2 regions of the Methylobacterium sp. Leaf113 genome follow, and region 2 is predicted to be linked to the other one. Evidence: predicted binding sites of a transcription regulator. Region 2 holds the regulator's gene; the other holds the start of a gene.
The links. Region 2 encodes LexA, which represses DNA repair genes until DNA is damaged. Its sites were predicted from a motif close to TGTTCNNNNTGTGTTCNG; they were not measured.
Positions count from the first base shown of each region.

Region 1: ASF60_RS06595 (ImuA family protein) is a predicted target of LexA. The motif match lies at 2,343-2,360, and genes of this name have one in related genera.

Region 1 is NZ_LMNJ01000006.1:109,309-120,038, reverse strand. It holds gene ASF60_RS06610 (N-acetylmuramoyl-L-alanine amidase) at 1-373, opposite strand, end outside; gene ASF60_RS06605 (TerB family tellurite resistance protein) at 370-1,095, opposite strand; gene ASF60_RS06600 (collagen-like protein) at 1,240-2,154, opposite strand; gene ASF60_RS06595 (ImuA family protein) at 2,491-3,273, shown strand; gene ASF60_RS06590 (Y-family DNA polymerase) at 3,329-4,783, shown strand; gene ASF60_RS06585 (TY-Chap domain-containing protein) at 5,141-5,464, shown strand; gene thiC (phosphomethylpyrimidine synthase ThiC) at 5,485-7,377, opposite strand; TPP riboswitch at 7,457-7,565, opposite strand; gene ASF60_RS06575 (BA14K family protein) at 7,716-8,459, shown strand; gene ASF60_RS06570 (hypothetical protein) at 8,560-8,814, opposite strand; gene ASF60_RS06565 (hypothetical protein) at 8,937-9,692, opposite strand; gene ASF60_RS06560 (hypothetical protein) at 10,048-10,422, shown strand; gene ASF60_RS06555 (acyltransferase family protein) at 10,546-10,730, shown strand, end outside.
Region 2 is NZ_LMNJ01000023.1:58,826-69,555, reverse strand. It holds gene ASF60_RS14315 (arsenic transporter) at 1-172, opposite strand, end outside; gene arsC (arsenate reductase (glutaredoxin)) at 209-634, opposite strand; gene ASF60_RS14305 (arsenate reductase ArsC) at 634-1,161, opposite strand; gene ASF60_RS14300 (ArsR/SmtB family transcription factor) at 1,154-1,513, opposite strand; gene arsH (arsenical resistance protein ArsH) at 1,564-2,307, shown strand; gene ASF60_RS14290 (metallophosphoesterase) at 2,345-2,899, opposite strand; partial or broken gene ASF60_RS14285 (ComEC/Rec2 family competence protein) at 3,584-5,014, shown strand; gene lexA (transcriptional repressor LexA) at 5,008-5,760, opposite strand; gene ASF60_RS14275 (calcium-binding protein) at 6,068-7,702, shown strand; gene ASF60_RS14270 (metallophosphoesterase family protein) at 7,813-8,490, opposite strand; gene ASF60_RS14265 (type II secretion system F family protein) at 8,700-9,662, opposite strand; gene ASF60_RS14260 (type II secretion system F family protein) at 9,760-10,728, opposite strand; gene ASF60_RS14255 (CpaF family protein) at 10,725-10,730, opposite strand, start outside.

The DNA of each region.
Region 1 (10,730 bases), on a different contig from region 2:
CGCGGCAGAGGGCGATCACCGCCTCGATCTGCGCCGGGGGATAAGCGGGCAGCCCGCCCGCATGGCCTCCGTTGACGATCTCGATGCCGAGCGAGCGCGAATTGATATCCGTGATTCCCCCCCAGGAGCCCTGGCCCGCATGCCAGGCCCGTCGCCCCTCGGGCACCATCTGCACCACGCGGCCGTCCTCCAGCACCACGTAATGGGCCGAGACCTCCGCCACCGGGTTGGCGAGGCGTTGCAGGGCGGCGGCCGCGCTGTCCATGCCGGTGTAGTGCAGGATCAGCAGGTCGATCGGGCCGGCCCGGCGCTCACCGTGGTTCGGCGAAGGGTGGACGCTGGTGGCGATGGGGCTCTCGGGGGTGGGTTTCATGGCAGGCCCCGCTCGGCGGTGATCCGGTCATAGGCGGCATTGATGGCCGCGAGCCGGCGGGTGGCGATGGCCACCGCCTCCGGCGGCAGGCCGCGGGCGATGGCGCGGTCCGGGTGGTTCTCCACCACCAGGGCGCGGTGCGCCGCCTTCAGGGCGGCATCGTCGACGTCGTGATCGAGACCCAGCACCAGGTAGGGGTCGTCGGACAGGCGCACATGCCGGGCGGCGATGCGCCGGAACGCGGCCTCGTCGTAGCCGAAGGTCTCCGCCACCGCGCGCAGGTAGCGCTCCTCCGCCTCGTGGATGGCGCCGTCCGCCTTGGCGATGTGAAACAGGCCGTCGAGCACGTCCTCCAGCAGGGCCGGCTCGTCACGGAAGGTGGTGGCCAGCTGGCGGGCATAGGCCTCGAAGCCGTTCGAAGTCCCCTTGGCGAGATCGAACAGGCGCTGCACGCCGGGCCGGGCCCGCTCGTCCACCTGCACCACCTTGGCGAAGGCCTCGACCTCGGCCGGCGTCACCACGCCGTCGGACTTCGCCATCTTGGCGGCGAGCGCCACCAGGCCCGTGGTGAACACCACGTCGCGGGGCGTGGTGCCGAACAGCGCGCCCTCGCGGTCGACCAGGAAGTGCCCGGCGACCCCGCCGACGAGGCCGCCGAGGGGGCCGCCGATGGCGAGGCCGATTCCGGTGCCGCCGAGCTTGCCCCAGATCCCAAGGCTCATCGGATGGCCTCGCGGGGGCTGGGATGGATGCTGGAACGGGCAAGCGGCATGAGGGGGATCGACAAGGGCAGAATCGATATCGGCGCGAAACGAAGCGCGTCCTTACACCGGACGGCTTCGGTTCGGCGATAGGCGAGAGGCGCCTCAGCGTCGGGCGCAGAGGCCGACGAGACCCTGGCTCTCGCTGGGGCAGGCGGCACTCAAGGTTCCGTCGGCGCCCGCCGTCACGATGGCGCTGCCGCCCTTCAAGCAGAGTGCCGAAGCCAGGATCTCGGTGCCCTCGCAGGTGATCGCGCAGCCCGTCGCCGGGCAGGTGTCCTGGCGCACGACCCGGAACGGGGAAGCGGGTGCGGCGGCCGCGAGGGCGGCCTGACCGGCTTCGCCCTTCGGACCCGCCGGGCCGCGCTCGCCAGCCGATCCCTTCTGGCCCGGTTCGCCCTTCGCGCCCGGTTCGCCCTTCGGACCCGCCTCTCCCTTAAGGCCGGCCTCGCCCTTGGGTCCCGCCTCACCCTTGGGTCCCGCCTCACCCTTGTGACCGGTCTCGCCCTTCGCACCGGTCTCGCCCTTGGCGCCCGGTTCGCCCTTCGGCCCCTGGGGACCGGGCAGTCCGGCGACACCCTGCGGTCCGGCGGGGCCGGTCTCGCCCTTGTCGCCCGTGTCACCCTTCTGCCCCGTCTCGCCCTTCGGGCCGGGCTGGCCGGCCGGGCCGCAATTGGCGATCACCGCCTCGCGCTCGTCCTCGCCCGCCTTCAGGGTAGCGATGCAGTTGGTGGGCACGTAGGGCAGGCGGAACACGAACCGGCCCCGGCTGTCGGCGATGATCGAGATGTCTTCGTCGAGCACCACCACGGTGCCCGGCTTGCGCACGCTGCCGGAGATGCGCAGGTCCCCGTTCTCGAAACGGGCATCGTAGACCTGGATCGGCTGCGACACGGCCTGGGGCCGGCGCGTTCTGGCCGCCTCGCTCCTGGGCTGGGCCGCCGTCTGCGCGGCAGCGGGCAGGCCGCCCGCGACGGTGATCAGGCCCGACAGGATCACGAGGGCACGAGCGAGACGCATGGAGTTCTCCCGGCTGATCCGCGTCTTCTGCGCGGCAGGTGAGGAGTGCTGCCCTGCCCTCGCCACAGGGTCAAGCGTGGCGGATCGGCCGGCCCGGAGACCGCCATCCACAGGCATCCACAGCCGTCCACAGGCCAAGTCCCTGAGCACGAGCGAAATTCTGAATCCCCCCGGAAACCGATTGAGTGCGTTCCTGTTTTGTTCTTAGCGTAGCGGGATGGAACGGAGCCGATGAGACAGAGCCCTGAAGACCCTCCCGACGCGGAGACCGAGACGTCATCGGCGAATGCGCCAGATTCGGACGCCTCGAGCCCGGATGCTTCGGGTCCGGATGTTTTGAGTTCGAGTGTACCCCTGGATCTGGCGCCCCTGGATCTGGCCGCCCTGCGCGCCCTCGTGGCCGATCGCGGGGGTACGTCCGTCCTCCGGGGGGCCTTGCCTCTCGGCATCCACGACGTCGATACACGCCTCGCCCAGGGCGGCCTCGCCCTTGGGCAGTTGCACGAGATCGCCCCGGCGCAGGCGGGCGACGAACCGGCGGCGCTGGGCTTCGCCCTCGCGCTGGTGGCGCGCCACCTCGCCCGGGTGCGCGGCGAGGCCCTGCTGGTGGTGGGCCGGGGGCACCCCCTTCCCTACGGGCATGGGCTGGCCGGGCTCGGCCTCGATCCCGGCCGCCTGCTGCTGTTCGACGTGGCGAGCGACGGCGACGCCTACCGGGCGCTCGAGGAATCCCTGCGCGCGCAGGGGTTGGCGGCGGTGGCGGGCCTCATCGATGCCGCCTTGCCTCTCGCCCAGAGCCGCCGGCTCCATCTCGCGGCGGCCCGCACCGACCTGCTGCTCCTCGTGCTGAGGCCACCGGAGGCGGACAGCCCCAACGTGGCGGCGACGCGCTGGCGGGTCGCCGCCGGCAAGGCCCTGCGCGACCGCTTCGGCTGCATCGAGCGGCCGTGCTGGCAGGTGACGCTCGACCGGAGCCGCAACGGACGGACCGGACATTGGCTTCTGGAGTGGGATCATGCCGCGCATCGTTTCGGTCTGGCTGGAGCATTGGCCGATCACGCGGCTGAGGCGGGCCCAGGCGGCATCCTCGGCGAACGACGCGCCCAGCGCTCGGGCTGATGGCGGCCCAAATGAAGGTGGCCCTGGCGAAGGCGGGACCGGCGAAGGCGGCCCGATGGTCGTGGCCGCCATGGAGGCCAACGGCTTGCGCCTGGTGGCGGTGGACGCGGCCGCCCGCGCGCTCGGCCTCGCGCCCGGCGAAACCCTGGCCCGGGCCCGCGCCCGGATCGGGACGCCGGTCGCCGTCCATCCGGCCGATCCGGAGGCCGATGCCGCCGCGCTGCACCGCCTGTGCCTCTGGGCCAAGCGCTACACGCCCGTCGTCGCCCCCTACGGCCCGGCGGAGGGCGGCGACGGGTTCTTCCTCGACATCGCGGGGGCGAGCCACCTGTTCGGCGGCGAAGCCGCGCTGATGGACGACCTCGCCCGGCGTTTGTCGACGCGCGACATCGCGGCCCGCATCGCGCTCGCCGATACGCCGGCCTGCGCCTTCGCCCTGGCGCGCCATGGCGGAGGCGGATTCGTGGCTCCGGGCTGCAACGCGGAGGCCCTGCACGCCCTGCCCGTCTCGGCCCTGCGCCTCGATGCGGCCATGGCGCAGGCGTTGGCCCGCCTCGGCCTGCGCCGGATCGGCGACCTCGCCACGGCGCCCCGGGCACCGCTGGCCCGACGCTTCGGCGAAACCCTGCTGCTGCGCCTCGATCAGGCCCTCGGACACCGGCCCGACCCCCTGGTCACCGCCGAGGACCCCCGGGAATTCCAGGCGGTGCGCGGCTTCCTCGAACCGATCGGGCAGCCGGAGACCATCGTGGCCACCGCCATGGGTCTGATGGAGCGCATCGGGGCCCGGCTGGAGGCGGCCGGCCTCGGTGCCCGGGCCGTGCGCCTGACCCTGACCCGCGTCGATGGAATCCTGCGCACCCTCGATCTCGGCCTGAGCCTGCCGACACGCTGCCCGAGCCAGATCGGACGCCTGCTCGCCCTGCGCCTCGACCGCCTCGGCCCGGCCCTCGATGCCGGGTTCGGCTTCGAGACCGTCAGTCTCGACGTCACCGCCACGGGCACGATCACGGCACGCCAGGCGACGCTGATGGAGGCCTCCGGCGGGTGTGAAGGCGCCGAGCATCTGGGCGATGCCCTGCGCCAGCGCCTCGGCCGGCGGATGATGCGGCTCGGGTTTCGCCAGACCCATCTGCCCGAGCAGGCCGAGGCCGCGGAGCCGTGGCGCGCCAGCCTCCCCGCGCAGGCGGACCGGCCCGATCCGGGAGCCCGCGCGCGCCTGCCGCCGCGCCCGCTGGTGCTGCTCAGCCGGGGCGAGGCGGCCGAGGACGTCATCGCGCTGGCTCCCGACGGGCCGCCGCACCGCTTCCGCTGGCGCCGCCGGGTCCATCGCATCGCCCATGCGGACGGCCCGGAGCGCATCGCCGACGAGTGGTGGCATGCCCCCGGCCCGACGCGCGATTACTACGTGGTGGAGGACGAGGCCGGCCGCCGCCTCTGGGTCTATCGCGAAGAAGTTCCGGCGATACCGGCGCCGGCGCGCTGGTTCGTGCACGGGCTGTTCGCCTGAGATGACAGATGGCGGAGAAGCCCCGTGATGCAATTACAGACTGCATGACGGGCGCGGGCGATGATTCTCCCGACGATCGGAATCGGGAGCCGCTGGAATGACCCTCACCACCTTGGGGCGAATCGGAACCCGCTGCATCGCTTACGCGATGCTGATGGCCGCCTCCGGTCCGCCCTCCGACGCGGCTCCAGCCGATCGCGACCGGGCAGCCTTCATCAAAGCCCGTCGCTGCGCCGTCATCGAGCGGGTGCGCAGTATCCACCGGCTTGGCCCGCGCTCAACCTCTCGGGATCGGTTCCTCGTCGTCAGCGATGCCCGAGTGGACCAGAGCTACGTGCAATGCATGTTCTTCAATGCATGTTCTTCGATGAGGACACGAAGATGTTCTGCGAAGCTTCGTCCGGTGCTTATGGCCCTCAATCAGCGACACTGCGCTTCGAGCTCTCGCACGCTTCGGACGCGGCTCTGCGGCAGTTGGGATTTACCCAAACCGATCAGACGAAAAACCACACCCGGGAGATCACGCTCGGGACACCACCGGACTATGACATCGCAGCCAAGCTCATGCTCGGTGCGCTTTACGATGCCTACGGCGTAGGGATGGAGACCCAGCTCGCGTTCAAGGCACCGATGGCGATCCTTCCTTTTCGTGCCTGCCCCGGACCCGTCAGACGCCCCTGACCGATCCGGGGAGGAAGGGACTACTCCGCCGCGTCGACGTAGAGCTTGCCGCCCTCGGCCTGGAACTCGGCCGACTTCGCCGCCATGCCCGCCTCGCGCTCGGCCTGGCTCATGGCCGTCGCCTCGCCCAGAACCTGGCCGGCCGCCTCCATCGCCAGCACCTCGGCGCGCAGGTCCTGCGTGATCTTCATCGAGCAGAACTTCGGACCGCACATCGAGCAGAAATGCGCGACCTTGTGGGCGTCCTTCGGCAGGGTCTCGTCGTGATAGGCGCGGGCGGTGTCGGGATCGAGGGAGAGGTTGAACTGGTCCTCCCAGCGGAAGTCGAACCGGGCGCGCGAGAGAGCGTCGTCGCGCAGCTGCGCCGCCGGGTGGCCCTTGGCGAGGTCTGCCGCATGGGCCGCGATCTTGTAGGTGATCACGCCTTCCTTGACGTCGTCGCGGTTGGGCAGGCCGAGATGCTCCTTCGGGGTGACGTAGCAGAGCATGGCGCAGCCGAACCAGCCGATCATGGCGGCGCCGATGCCCGACGTGATGTGGTCGTAGCCGGGGGCGATGTCGGTGGTCAGCGGGCCGAGGGTGTAGAACGGCGCCTCGCCGCACTCCACCAGCTGCTTTTCCATGTTCACCTTGATCTTGTGCATCGGCACGTGGCCGGGGCCCTCGATCATGGTCTGGCAGCCCTTGTCCCAGGCGATCTTGGTGAGTTCGCCCAGAGTCTCGAGTTCGGCGAACTGCGCCGCGTCGTTGGCATCCGCGATGGAGCCGGGGCGCAGGCCGTCGCCCAGCGAGAACGAGACGTCGTAGGCCCGCATGATGTCGCAGATCTCGTCGAAGCGCTCGTAGAGGAACGATTCGCGGTGCCTGGCAAGGCACCAACGCGCCATGATCGAGCCGCCGCGGCTGACAATGCCGGTGACCCGGCGCGCGGTGAGGGGCACGTGCGCGAGGCGGACGCCCGCATGGATGGTGAAGTAGTCGATGCCCTGCTCGGCCTGCTCGATGAGGGTGTCCTTGAAGACTTCCCAGTCGAGCTTCAGCGGATCGCCGCCGACCTTCTCCAGAGCCTGGTAGATCGGCACCGTGCCGATCGGAACCGGCGAGTTGCGCACGATCCACGAACGGATGTTGTGGATGTTGCGCCCGGTGGAGAGGTCCATCACCGTGTCGGCGCCCCAGCGGGTCGCCCAGACCAGCTTCTCGACCTCCTCGGCCGCAGACGAGGTCACGGCCGAATTGCCGATGTTGGCGTTGATCTTGACCAGGAAGTTGCGGCCGATCGCCATCGGCTCAACCTCGGGGTGGTTGATGTTGGCCGGGATGATGGCGCGGCCGCGAGCCACCTCGTCGCGCACGAATTCGGGCGTGATGAAGGCCGGCAGGGCGGCGCCGAAGCTGTTGCCGTCGCTGAGCGCCGCCTGGGCGCCCTCCAGCATCGTCTCGCGCGCCAGGTTCTCGCGGTGCGCGACGTAGATCATCTCCTCGGTGATGATCCCGGCGCGGGCGAACTCGTACTGCGTCACCATCTGGCCCGGTGCGGCCTTGCGGATCTCGCGGGTGGCCGGACACGGGGCCACGAGCTTGTCCTCGGGCACGAAGCCGTTGTCCTCGGGCTTGACCGCGCGCGGGGTCACGGTGGCGTAGCCACGCCGAGCGATCCAGGGCTCGCGCACCAGTGGCAGGCCGGCGCTGAGGTCGATCCCCGCATCGGTCTCCGTGTAGGGGCCCGACGGGTCGTAGACCCGCACCGGCGCTTCCTTCGGATCGCTCAGGGTGATCTCGCGGAACGGCACCCGGATGTCGTCATGCCCGGCCACCGCCGCATAGACCTTGCGCGAGCCCATGATCGGGCCGGTGGTCACCGCGGGCGCCTGGCCCTGCGGCAGATCTTTCGGGAGAACGGGTGCATTCATCGGGGTCGCTCCTGGCGTGGGAGACGATCCGGACTCGCGAACGGCGGTTTGGATGGGACGACGCCTGAACCCACGCGCCGCTTCTGATAATTCCCGTCCCTCCGCCGGTACGAACCGGATCAGGTTCAAGGGTCAGGGCGACGCGCCCAATCTCAGCCCCCGCACTCGGGGCCCCCCTCGGAATGGTTCCAGATTCAAGGTCGGCGTCGCGTTTGTCAATCGTTGCCCTGACAAACCGACGCGGAATGTCGTCCAAGACGAACTTCGTCGCTCAGTCCCGCGTTTACTGATCAGACGTCCGGTCTCTACGATCGGCATGCCACCATAGGATTTCTCCCATGAAGCGCATTCTTCTGGCCTCGGCCGCCCTGGTCGGTGCCCTCTCGATGATTCCCGTGACCGCCGACGCGCGTCCGGGCGGCGGCGGGTTCCGGGGTGGCGGCGGCGGCTTCCACGGCGGCGGAATCGGTGGCGGCGGATTCGGCGGTCGCGGCGGATTCGCGGGCGGCGGCTTCCGCGGTGGCAACTTCGGTGGCGGCGGCTTCCGCGGCGGCTTGGCCCAGGGTGGCTTCAACCGCGGCGGCTTCAACCGGGGTGGTGTGATCGGTGCGGGGGCTGGTCTCGGCGCCGGAGCGGGTTTCGCCGCCAATAACGGCTTCCGGGGCGGCTTCAATCGCGCGGGCTTCGCCGGACACCGGGGCGGCTTCGCGGGACACCGGGGCGGCTTCGATCGGGGCCACTTCGCCGGCCGCGGCTACGGCCACGGGTATCGTCGCGGCTACGGCGGAATCGGCCTCGGGCTCGGCCTGGGTCTTGCCGGCGCAGGCATCGGCTACGGCCTCGGCAGCGCCTATGGCGGCTATTACGGCGACGATTACTACGCGGGGGGCTACGCGCCGGCCTATTACGGCGGTGGCTATGCGCCCTACGGCGGCGCCTACGCCCCGGCCGGCTACGCGGAAACCACGGAAGTCGCGCCTGCCGGCAACGATGTCGCCTACTGCGTCCAGCGCTTCCGCTCCTACGATCGCCGGAGCGGGACCTATCTGGGCAATGACGGCCAGCGCCACGCCTGCCCGTAAGATCCGAGCCAAGCACGAATCCCCCGATACCCGCGAGGGCCCTGCCGAAAGGCGGGGCCTTCGTGCGTCGAGGAACCCGGGATCCGACTCTGGTCTGCCCTCAGCCGCCCTGCAGGCTCTCGGCGAAATCGTCCGGGATCTCGCCGAAGCTGCCCAGGATGGTGGCGCTTTCCAGTTCGCCCGTCTCGTCGTCGGCCACGACCTTGATCGCCGCCGTGCCGGGGAAGCGGCCGGCCATCGCCTCGGCCTTCTTCAGGGCGCCGCTCTCCGTCACGACCACCTCCCGGTCGCCCGGCGAGAGCCGCTTGCGCTTGATCACGAAGGTCTGGACCAGGAACGTCGTCTTGAGGGCCATCTTGGGTCTCCACCGGCTCCGCGGCGGAGCGAGCCGGGTCCGGGTGCGGAGCGCACCTAGCACGAAAGCCGCGCGATCCTCACGCGCCACGGACGCACGCCCCGACCGATCGCCGCCCGCGATCACCAGAGGCGTACGAGCCTGTAGCCGGTGATGACGTCGGCAAGATCGATGCCGAGGCCGGCGGTCAGCCGCAGGCTCGCGCGAAAAAGCGGGCGGGTGAAGGCGCCGGAGACCAGGAAGATGCCGAGCAGCACGAGGCTCGAATGCCGGGCCATCAGATCCGCCCAGGTCCATATGCCGGACGGGCGTGAGGCGGCCGTCCCGGGCCGGGCCGTTGCAGGGCCTGAGATCCAGGGGCGGACGATGTCGTAACCGTCGAGGCCCGGCACGGGCATCAGGCCGAGGATCAGGGCAGTGCCCTGGAACAGCACCGAGACGGCCAGGGCCGCCCGCAGGGTCTCCGCCGCGGGACTGGCCAGGGCATACAGGACCACGAGCGCGACCAGGAAGGCGAGGCTCATCGCCGGGCCGGCCGCGGCGATCATCGACCGGCGCGCCGGACTCGAAACGCCCTCGGGGGACGCGCCGACCCCGCCCGGAAAGCCGAGCCCGCCCAGGATCGTGAACACGGTCGGCAACAGCATCGTCGCCAGCGGATTCGGCGCGCGCAGCGGATCGAGGCTGAGGCTCCCGGCCGCGGGCAGGCCGCAGAGGCGGGCGGCCTCGGCATGGCCGAATTCGTGCAGGCAGAGCCCCAGCACCCACCCGGCCATCAGGAACACGAAGGCGGCGCCCGAGCCTTCCATCAGGTCGGCTCCGATCCCGAAGCCCAACCCGCTGAAGATCAGTCCGACCAGCAGCACGTTCGTGCTCATGCCGATCCGCCCCTGTCCCCGCACGCGCCCTGCCATGCCCATCAATCCGCGCGGCACTCGACCCTGACCGCCGATGCGGATCGCGGGCGGGCCGCACCGCGATGAGCGCGCAGGACCATGCGGGAGGTGGGGGACGGATCGGGGGCTTTCACGCGACGCAACATCGCTGGTGACACGCCAAAGTCCAGTCCCTACCTGCGTGGAAGCTTGGGATTTTCCGGCCCCGCCGCCGGGACACTGCCGATCGTCGGCACCAGGACCTTGTTCCCACCAAGACCTCGTCGGCACCAAGACCTCGTCGGCACCAACACCTCGTCGAGTCCAATCCCCCGACGGGTCTGATCAGGAGAACACCGTGGGACGACGCGCCCGGCTCTGGCGAGAGGACGACCCGACCACGCACGGCTCCCAGGCGAAGCCGGCGGTCATCTGCCCGCTTTGCGAGCGCGCAATCCCGCCGCACGCCAAGTCGAGCCTGCACCATCTCACCCCGAAGCTGAAGGGCGGCGCGCGAGCCGGCACGGTACGGCTGCACCAAATCTGCCACTCGGCGATCCATGCCCGCTTCAGCGAGGCCGAGATCGCCCGCCGCCTCGCCGACGTCGACGCCTTGCGGGCCGCCCCCGAGATGGCGGAGTTCCTGGCCTGGGTCCGCACCAAGCCCGACGATTTCCACGCCGCGACGCGGATGACCCGCGGGCGCCGGAGCGCCAAGCGCGACCCGCACTGACCGGGACAATCGCCACCGGCTCCTTAACCCCACATTCGGCATGATCCCGGCGCGTTCGGCCGCGTATCCGCCTCCTTAAGGGTCTGCGCCGAAACTGCCCCCCCGGTGGGCAGGGGCGGGATCATGACGGTGGTCGGAGCGGAGCGGCATGCGGGGGTGTCCGCGAAGGAGAGCCACCGGCTCGCCTGGGTGGATGTCGCCAAGGGCCTCTGCATCATCCTCGTGGTGATGATGCATTCGACCCTCGGCACCGGCATCGCGATGGAGGGCGAGGGTTTCCTCCACATTGTGGTGGCCTTCGCGCGCCC
Region 2 (10,730 bases):
TGAAGGTGGCGTCCCAGACGATGTGCCAGACCACCGGGATGTCCCCCAGGTGGATGACCCCCGTGGCAAGGGCCACGGCGGCCCCGATGAGGGCGCTCCACCCGATCCCGAACCCCTTCGGCTGCCAGATGACGAAGACGAGGGTGACCACGAAGATGGCGAGCGCGAGCATCGGGACCGTTTCTTGTTCTTGATTGCGTGAAGAGGCTCAGGCGGTGGCGACGCGGCGCCCGTGCTCGTCGACGACGCGCTCGCCGTCCTCCTTGACGAACTCGCCCTGCTGGGCCGGCAGGAGGTCCAGCACCGCTTCCGACGGACGGCAGAGTGCGACGCCCTTCCGGCTGACCACCAGGGGCCGGTTCAATAGGATCGGGTGCTCGGAGATGGCGTCCAGAAGCTGGTCATCCGTCAGGCTCGGGTCCGAGAGCCCGAGCTCGGCGTAGGGCGTCCCCTTCTCCCGCAGGAGGTCGCGCACGGTGATGCCGGCGCGCTCCGCGAGCTGGCGAACCAGGATGCTGTTCGGCGGTGTCTTCAGGTACTCGATGACGTGCGGCTCGATGCCGGCATTGCGGATGAGGGCCAGGGTGTTGCGGGACGTGCCGCAATCCGGGTTGTGGTAGATGACGACGTCCATCACGCGACCTCCGGACGGGGCGAGGTGGCGCCGGCCTGCTGGCCGATCTCGCGAACCTTGGACGTCAATGCGACCTGGTCGAGGCTCGCCACGGGCAGCGCAAGGAAGGCCGAGATCCTGTTCTTTAGGTAGCGTTGGGCGGTCACGAAGGCGGTCTTGCGCTCAATCTCGCTACCCTCGACCGCGGCGGGGTCCTCGATGCCCCAGTGCGCCGTCACCGGCTGGCCGGGCCAGAACGGGCAGGCCTCGCCGGCGGCGTTGTCACAGACCGTGAAGACGAAATCCATGACCGGCGCGTCTGCGCCGGCGAATGCGTCCCACGACTTCGAGCGAAGGCCCTCGGTAGGGTACTCGGACTCGCCCAGAACTTGGATCGCCATCGGGTTGACGTCGGGCTTGGGCTGGCTGCCGGCCGAGAACGCCCGGAAGCGTCCGTGGCCGTCCTTGGCCAGCATCGCCTCGGCGAGGATCGAGCGGGCCGAGTTGCCGGTGCAGAGGAACAGGACGTTGTAGACGCGGTCAGGCATGGCTGGTGTTTCCCGTGGGTAGGCAACAGGCGGACAGGGCCGCGACGGCGGGGGCGCAGACCTCGGGTCGGCCCTGGCAGCAATCGCGCATCAGGAACTGGATCAGGTCCGACAGGTCCGGGTAGGCGGCGCTGTAGATGATCGACCGGCCCTCTCGCCGGGAGGTGATCAGCCCGGAATGCGAGAGCTCCTTGAGGTGGAACGACAGGTTGGTCCCTGACACGCCGACCGCCTCGGCCAGCATGCCGGCCGCCATCCCTTCGGGGCCGGCGGTCACGAGTTGGCGCACGATGCGCAGGCGGTGCTCCTGGCCAAGGGCTGCAAAGGCAGCCACGGCTTGCCGTTCGTCCATCATGATGTCAATATCTCAATCATCATTGAAACGTAGAGGAACGAAGCGTCTTGGACAAGCCCCAACAGCCTTTCGCCGATGGATTGCCCAACCTCAGCGAGGGGCACTTCGTGGTGCCGACGGCGACCGACCTGCAGGTGCAGGCACCGTTCACCCACTCCCCACGCTTCCTGATCCTGTACGGCTCGCTCCGGGAGCGTTCCTTCAGCCGCTTCCTCGCGTACGAGGCGGCACGCCTTCTAGAGGCGATGGGCGGCGAGGTGCGGATCTACGACGCGCACGGGCTGCCGTTGCCAGACGACGCCACGGCCGATCACCCGAAGGTCCAGGAACTCCGGAACCTCTCGATCTGGTCGGAGGGGCACGTCTGGGTCAGCCCCGAACGCCACGGCGCTATGACCGGGGTGATCAAGAGCCAGATCGACTGGCTCCCCCTGTCGGAAGGGTCGGTGCGCCCGACGCAGGGGCGGACCCTGGCCGTGATGCAGGTCTCCGGCGGCTCCCAGTCATTCAACGCGGTCAACGGCCTGCGCGTGCTTGGGCGCTGGATGCGGATGATCACCATCCCGAACCAATCCTCGGTGCCGATGGCCTACAAGGAGTTCGACGACGCCGGCCGGATGAAGCCGGGGCCGCTCTACGACCGGGTCGTCGACGTCTGCGAGGAGCTGGTGAGGTTCACGCTCCTGACCCGGGAGCGAGCCGACCATCTCGTCGACCGGTACTCCGAGCGCAAGGAGCGCGAGCCTGAGCGCCTGAAGGCCGTGGCGGTCGACATAGGGTTCGTCAAATGACCTTCGTGACCCGACCGGAGTGGGCACCGACCCATCGTCAGCATGGCGGGGCGATGGCAGGGGACGCCGCCATCCTCGCCATGATCCGGCCCAGCGTGACCGGCCGCCAATCCCAGCAATCGACGCCGACGTCGAGGCTCGTCCGGGTGGCCGGAATGCCGCCGTGGGAGTGCCCGTAGACGTGCAGGTCGCCGTGCCATGCATGGGGCCACGTCACGTGCGCATAGTGGCTTGCCCAAAGGGCGACGCGCTTCGGCATGCCCGGATCCTGGACGAAGATCCTCTGGACGTCGACGACGGGGCCGGCCCATTCGAGGCGGTCACCGAGGCCGTGGTCGTGGTTGCCCCTGCAGAGGTACTTTCTTCCCTTGAGGCGAGCGAAGATGCCGGCGGCATGGTCGAGACTGCACTTGTAGGCGAAATCGCCGAGGTGCCAGACGATGTCATCCGGGCGCACCACGGCGTTCCAGGCCGCGACGATTGCCTCGTCATGCTCCTCGATGGAGGAAAACGGGCGCCGGTTTGCGAACCTCGGGGAGAGAATACCCTTGTGTCCGACGTGGCCGTCCGCAGTGAAGAACGTTCTCGGCATGATCGCCTCCGGCGGTACGGAGGCACGGCACGCGACACGGCACTCCGTGATTAACGGTAAAGGTGCGGCGTCTCGGTTTTCATCGTCGGTTCTCCTCGATGAGCGATGGATCGCAGCTCGGTCGGCATCGGGCAAGCACGCGAATTTCGGCGTCCACAGGCGCGACGGCATCCGTGGGCGCAACGTTTTCGAGGTGTCAGCATGGGGGCCCTGGCCCGCTGGAATTCCGATGCGCGCGCTGGGGCTGAAGAGCATTCTCCGGCCAGGGAATGCGACTCCGACCCTGTAGCGATAGCGGGTAGCGCTACCTGCTATCGCTACCGGGTCGGAAGGAATCTGTTAACCATCGCCAGCGGGTAGGCATCTAACCCCATTGGCGCGACGGGAGGGCCTAGCTCGGGCACACCCTGCGCGACGGATGTCGTGGAGGCGGTAGGGCTCGTCCCCACCCGGTAGGGATTGCCGTAGCTGTTCCTGGATGTGGGATGGCACTCGGGAGACCCCGGGGGGCCTGCCCGCCGCTCCGATGCGGAGGGTTGGGCGACCGCCATGTCGCTTGCCCCTCGCAAGACGGTCGCATTGGCCTGTTCGCATGGGACGTGCCTGCCCGCCGGGCTTGCCATCGAGCTGGGTCCAGGCTTTTGGTCGCCCGCAGGCCTCATGGTTTGCCGGCCAACTCGCAACCATGTTGTGTCGATCTCCGGGCTCCACATGGTGCTGGCCGCCGGCGTGGTGTTCTGGCTGGTGCGGGCCGGGCTGGCGATCGTGCCGTTCACCGCCCTGCACTGGCCCATCAAGAAGATCGCCGCCGGCATCGCCATGGTGGGGGTCACCGCCTATTGCGTGTTCTCCGGGTGGGACATCGCGGCCGAACGCTCGCTGATCATGACCCTGGTGATGCTCGGCGCGATTCTGGTCGATCGGCCGGCCCTCAGCATGCGCAACCTCGCGCTCGCCGCGCTGATCGCCCTGGCGCGGGAACCGGACGGGCTCCTCGGCCCCAGCTTCCAGATGTCCTTCGGCGCCGTTGCCGGGCTCATCGCCTGCGCACCGCTGATCGCCGGACAGGGCGGCCGGCGCGAGGGCGCCGGTCCCGTCACCCGCGCCGTCGCGTTCCTGATCGCCGCGATCGTCGGAACGCTGGCCACGACCCTCGTGGCGCAGATCGCCACCGCGCCCTTCGCGACCTATCATTTCCAGACGGTGCAGCCCTTCGGCCTCGTCGGCAATGCGCTCACCCTCCCGCTGGTCTCCCTGGCGGTGATGCCCGCGGCGGTGCTCGGCATCCTCGCCTATCCGTTCGCCCTGGATCAGCCGGTGTGGTGGGCGATGGGTCTGGCGGTGCGCGGAATGCTGTCGATCTCGACCTGGATCGCGGGCTTCGGACACGCCGTCGTGGTGGTGCCGGCCTTCGGGGCGGGGGCGTTGGGGCTGCTGGCGGCCGGCCTCCTCCTGCTCACCCTTCCGGCTTCGTCCCTGCGTTGGCTCGGGTTGATCCCGGCAGCGATCGGCATCGCCTTCGCGGCGTCGCCCGATCCCTTCGACATCTACGTCGATCGGGAAGGCACCGGGGCGGCGATCCGGGATCGCAGCGGACACCTCGCCACTCTGGGGCGTCCGCCGGCCTTCGTGCTCGAACAATGGCTGAAAGCGGATGGCGATGCCCGGAAGGCCGGCGCCGTCCCGGCCTTTCCGGACGCCCGGTGCGATGGCCTCGGCTGTACCCTGACCCTGCCGGATGGGCGCAGGGTCGCCCTCGTCACCGACAAGCGCGCCTTCCCGGAGGATTGCGCCCGGGCCGATATCCTGATCAGCCGCCAATCGGCCCCGCCGGGCTGCGCCGCGGCGTTCGTCCTCGACCGGACCTTCCTGGCGGCACACGGCGCGGCGGCCTTGCGCCTCACGCGCGAGGGCGCCCGCGTCGTTACGACCCGGCGCCCGGGAGAAGCCGTTCCCTGGCGACCCGTGGCACCTGCCAACACGGACGCACCGGCGCGTGCCGCACCGGACATCGTGCCGGCAGCGCCGATCGGGCGAGCAAAGGACGCACCAGGTTCGCCCGGCGAAGGGCCGGGCGAAGGAATTGGCGAAGGGACCGGCGAAGAGCCTCAGTAACGACGCACGAGACTGACGAGGCGCCCCTGGATCTGCACCCGATCAGGGCCGAGCACGCGGGTCTCGTAAGCCGGATTGGCGGCCTCGAGAGCGATGGACGATCCCCGTCGGCGCAGGCGCTTGAGGGTCGCTTCCTCGTCATCGATCAGGGCCACGATGATGTCCCCGGTATTCGCCGTGTCCTGCTTGCGGATCACCACGAGATCGCCGTCGAGAATGCCGGCCTCGATCATCGAATCGCCGCGCACCTCCAGGGCATAGTGCTCGCCACCCGCGAGAAAGTCCGGCGACATCGTCACCGAATGGCTCTGCTCCTGGATGGCCGAGATCGGCGTACCGGCCGCGATCCGCCCCATCACCGGGATCGTTACGGCCCGGCCGCTCTCGTCGGTCGCCTGGGTGGTCGGCAGGCGTGAGATGGAGGCGCCGGCCGGCACGCCCTTGCCCTTGCCGCCCTCGACCACGCTCGGGGTGAAGCGACGGACTTCCGCCGCAGGCGCGGTCCGCGCCGAGGCGGATTGACCGCCGAGGCTCTCGGGCATCCGGATCACCTCGATGGCGCGGGCCCGGTTCGGCAGACGCCGCAGAAAGCCCCGCTCCTCCAAGGCCGTGATCAGGCGGTGGATGCCCGATTTCGACTTCAGATCGAGGGCGTCCTTCATTTCGTCGAAGGACGGGGGAACGCCGCTCTCGCGCATCCGAAGCTGGATGAACTGGAGCAAATCCAGTTGCTTACGCGTCAACATGCGGAACACTCTTCGTTGGAGACATTGGCTGCGGCGGACGACCACAGAAACAAACCACGAACACGTTAAACGTTCCGCAAGTGTTCTGCAAGAGTTCCTTAAAAAAGGCGACATTCGTGCGCGGTGGCGCGCGTCCGATCCCAATTCAGGGCCGGTCGGGTTGGTCCGGTCACCGGTCACCAGAGCACCCGGACGCAACTCTGGCAATATCCGGATCGGGCGGAAAGGCCGCCAGAGCGCAGACCTTGCCCCGCGATCGAGGGCGCTCAGGTTTCGTGCGCGTCGGGCAGGCATGAATCGGGAAGGCATGAACCGGGAAGGCATGAACCGGGAAGGCGCGAACCGGGAAGGCGCGAACCGGGAAGGCGCGAACCGGGAAGGCGCGAACCGGGAAGGCGCGAACCGGGAAGGCGCGAACCGGGAAGGCGCGCGTTTCTCGACTCTGTCGCACCCGGATCGGCCGTTCTCCGCATTCCGCAAAGGCACGGCGCGATGCGATGGACGGTTCGCGTTACGAAGCATCATACACTGCAAGCCTTGCCTCTCATCTCTCCTTAACCAAGAGAAAACCCCGTCGTTGTGTCCTTTACTGCCTATAGATAGAGATTACCCTTATAGAAAAACGCCAGAACAACGACAAGGCCAAGCAAAAATGTCGAAAATCATTGCGTATTGGGACAGTGAAAGTTCCCGCAATGCCGCTGGCGGCCAAGCAGACCTCATCCTGGCGACGGCGCAAGGCGCGGCGGATGGCTGGGCGAAACACATCCAGGGCGACGCCGTAATCGAGATCGCCATCGCGATGGGCAATTTCGCCGGCGGAAATGTCCTGGCCAATGCCGGTCCCAGCTATGCCTGGGACGGCCAGGGATGGACCTTCGCCCCGATCCTCGAAGCGCGCGAGGGTTGGGATGGCAATGGAGGCGAGGCGGACGGCAAGGTCACCCTGGGCCAGGACAAGCTCGGCGATCTCTTCTTCGATCCGCAGGGACAAGCCGGTGTCCCGTCCAACAAGATCGACGCGTTCGGGCTGTTCCAGCATGAGATCGCCCATGCCATCGGGTTCATCGATTTCCAGCCGGCCTGGTATGAAAACGGATCGATGGTGTATTACGACGAGAATACAACCACGGTCCTGGGTGGCCCTGCCAAGCTCGACGATGCGCGGGCGCATGTCTCGGGCGTCGAAGATCTGATGGACCCCTATTCGCCCTGGGGATGGCGCCCGCAGATCTCGGATCTCGATCTCGCTCTCCTTCAGGACAAGGGCCTTCCGATCGCAACGGATCGCAAGGACCAGATCTGGCTCGGCAGCAAATCCGACACCTTCTCGGCCTTCGGCGGCGACGATTACGTCGAGGGCGGACGGGGCGACGATCACATCGACGGTGGGGCCGGCAAGGATTGGCTCTATGGCGGCGTCGGCAACGACACCCTTCTCGGGGGTGCGGGCGCCGACGGGCTCGATGGCGGCGAGGGCGATGACCTGCTCGAGGGCGGCACCGGCGCCGATCGCCTCTATGCCGGTCTCGGCGACGACAACCTGCGTGGCGACGCGGGGGATGACGTCCTGGAAGGTGGCGACGGCACCGACATCCTGAACGGTGGCGCCGGCGCCGATCTCATCATGGGCGGTCGCGGCGGCGACCGGGTTGCCGGCGGAGCCGGGGATGACACCTTCGTCATCACCTTCGGCGATCTGGAGACGAAGGGCATTCGCGACCTGATCGTCGATTTCCAGGGCGCGGGGCAATCGGGCGGCGATGTGATCCAGTTCAGCGGGTTCGCCGTCGCCTCGACCCTGGACCTCATCGGAACGTCCGGCAACGCGCGCGTCTACGAGGTTCACGACGCCGCGGGCGGGTCCCAGGGGCAGCTTCAGGTCAGCGCGGGTGGAGCCCTGGGCCCGTTGCTGACGCTGAACGACTTCCTGTTCGCCTGATCCGATGTCGCGGCGGCCTGCATCGGGCCGCCTCGAATGAGCCTCGCTCTTCGTTCCTCGCCTCGTCGCGGCCTTCAGGCCGGGGCAAGCGGAGCGCGGGCGCAGTCACCTCAAGCCGATCCGTCGCGATCGACGTGGAGAAACCCGATCGGGCCGGCCTGCCCTTGGTCGAAGATGCCGGCCGTGAGCTGCCGGCCATAGACGCAGGCGGTGTCGAGATTGGTCCGGTAGCGCTTCTGATCGGGAATTCCGGTCCGCTGCGGCGTATGCCCATGGACCACGTGCTTGCCGAAGTCGAAACCGGCGCCAAGAAAGGGCTGGCGAATCCAGAGGTGGTTGGCGACATCGGGATCCGGTCCGGTGCGCCCCGGACGGAAGCCGGCGTGAACGTAGTAGCGCAGGGCATCCTCGTGGAAGGTGGGGAGCGACGCCATCCAGCGCACCACCTCCGACGGAAGCGCGTCCGGCTCCGTGACGCCGAACGAGCGGAGCGTGGCATCGCCGCCATTGGCGAGCCAGACCGCCGCGTCCGCCGCATCGCGATACGCATCGATCATCATCCGCTCGTGGTTTCCCATGAGGCAGACGACGGCGTTCGGTGCCGAGGCCTGCAGGTGGCTCAGCATCGCGACGACCCGTGCGCTGTCGGGGCCGCGATCGACGTAGTCGCCGAGGCAGACGATGCGGGCGCTGCGGTCGCCCCGATGGGCGTTGATCCGTTCGAGCAGCCGCATCAGGGCATCGGCGCATCCGTGAATGTCGCCGATCGCGTAAGTCAGGTCGTTCATGGGGGTGTCGGGGCGCGGGGCGTGCGGAGTGGCTGGACTGAGCATCGCACCCGCATGGCAGGAATTCGGCGCCACGAAAATCCTCGACGCGCCCGGGCTGCCGCCGCACCGCTCGCCCGGTCGGGGCTCCTCAGGGGTTTGACCCGCCACCGTGAGCGGGGAATGCCGGGTCACGGCCGCGCACGGGTCGGATCGGGCTCCGGCGTGGGTCAGCGAAAGACCTGGATCATGGCGGGCGTCAGGATGACGACGAAGAGCACGGGCAGGAAGAACAGGATCATCGGCACGGTCAGCTTCGGCGGCAGGGCCGCCGCCTTCTTCTCGGCCTCGTTCATGCGCATGTCCCGGCTTTCCTGCGACAGCACGCGCAGGGCCTGGCCGACCGGGGTGCCGTAGCGCTCGGCCTGGATCAGCGCCGTCGTGACCGCCTTGATCTGGTCGAGGCCGATGCGGCTGGCGAGGTTCTCGAAGGCCATGCGCCGGTCCGGAAGGTAGGACAGCTCGGCGGTCAGCACCGCGAGTTCCTCGGCCAGAACGATGGACTGCCCGGAGACCTCGGCGCTGACGCGGCGAAAGGCGTGCTCCACCGACATGCCGGATTCGACGCAGATCAACGTGAGGTCGAGCGCATCCGGCCAGGCCGAGCGAATTTCCGTCTGGCGCTTGCTCGACGCGTTGTGAAGGTAGAGTTCCGGCGCCTTGATCCCGAAGAGAAGGACCGCGATCACGATCATCGCCCGGATCGCGAAGGGCTGGTCCAGAACCCCGAGCACAAACAGGTAGAAGATCGCCACCACCGCCAGAACGACCGGCGTCACGAGGCGGAAGAACAGGAAGGCGGTTTCGGCGCCCGGCGAGCGGTAGCCCGCCATCATCAGCTGCTTGCGGGCCGTCTCGGTCCCGAGCCAGCGATCGAGGCTGAACCGCTCCACCACCCGCTTCATGTAGGCTTTGGGCGCGACCCGCAGGGTGACCTTCGAGGACATCCGCTCGCGTTCGCGGCGGCGAATCTCCTCCCGCTCCTCGCCGATCAGCTTCATGCGCTTGCCCAGGCGGTCGGGCTCGATCATCGGCTGGAGCAGCGCGAAGGCGGTCGCCGCGGCGGCGACGCCGGCCAGGACCGTGCCGAGGAAGCGCGGCTCGGTGACCTTGGCGGCGATCAGGTCCAGCATGCGGTGTCTCCGTACGATCCCGCCGGGCGCGGATGGGGGTGAGCGGGGAGCCCGCGCGTGGAGCGCGGACGGCGGAGAGAGCGGGTCGGCGGCCTCATCAGACGTCGAAGTTGATCATCTTCTTCATCGTGAAGACCCCGATCGACATCCAGATCGCGGAGCCCACCAGCGCGAGCTTGCCGATATCGGTCCGCCACAGCAGCGAGATGTAGTCCGGGCTCGACAGGTAGGTCAGGGTGGCCACGATGAAGGGGAGGGCCGCGATGATGCCGCCGGAGGCCTTGGCCTCCATGCTCATCGCCTGGATCTTGCCGGCCATCTTCTTCCGCTCGCGCAGGACGCGGGACAGGTTGGCCAGGGCCTCCGAGAGGTTGCCGCCGGACTTGGCCTGGATGCTGATCACGATCGCGAAGAAGTTCACGTCGGAGACCGGCACGCGCTCATACATCTTCAGGAGGGCCTCCCCGAGCGAAACCCCGAGGGTCTGGGATTCCACCACCTGCCGGAACTCGCTGCGGATCGGTTCCTCGGCCTCGCGCGAGATGATCCGGAAGCAGTCGCCCACCGGGATGCCGGCGCGCACGCCGCGGGTGATGATGTCGATCGCGGTCGGAAGTTCCTTGATGAAGGCGGCGATCCGGCGCTTGCGCAGAAAGGTCAGAAGCCAGAGCGGCAGACCGAAGCCACCGGCGAACACGGCGCCGAGACCGGCCAGGGGGTTGCCGGTCGTGATGAAGATGGTCGCGCCGAAGACGAGCGCGATCCCGGCCGAGATCAGGTAATACTGGTTGCGGGACCAGGACAGGCCCGCGCGGGCGATCTTCAGCTCCAGGGTCACCTTGGTGCCCTCGCGCTTGGCCTCGACCTCCTTCAGGCTCTTCGCGACCTGATCCCGCCGGCTGACCGTCGCCGCACGGGCGCCCGGGGCCGCGACGACGCTCACGGTCCGGCGCCGCTCGGCGGAGCGCCGCTCGCCCGAGAGGTAGGGGGACACGAAGACATAGGCCAGTCCGCCGGCCGTCAGGGCCAGGAGACCGGAGGCGAGGACGAGGCCGCTGGCGTTCACGA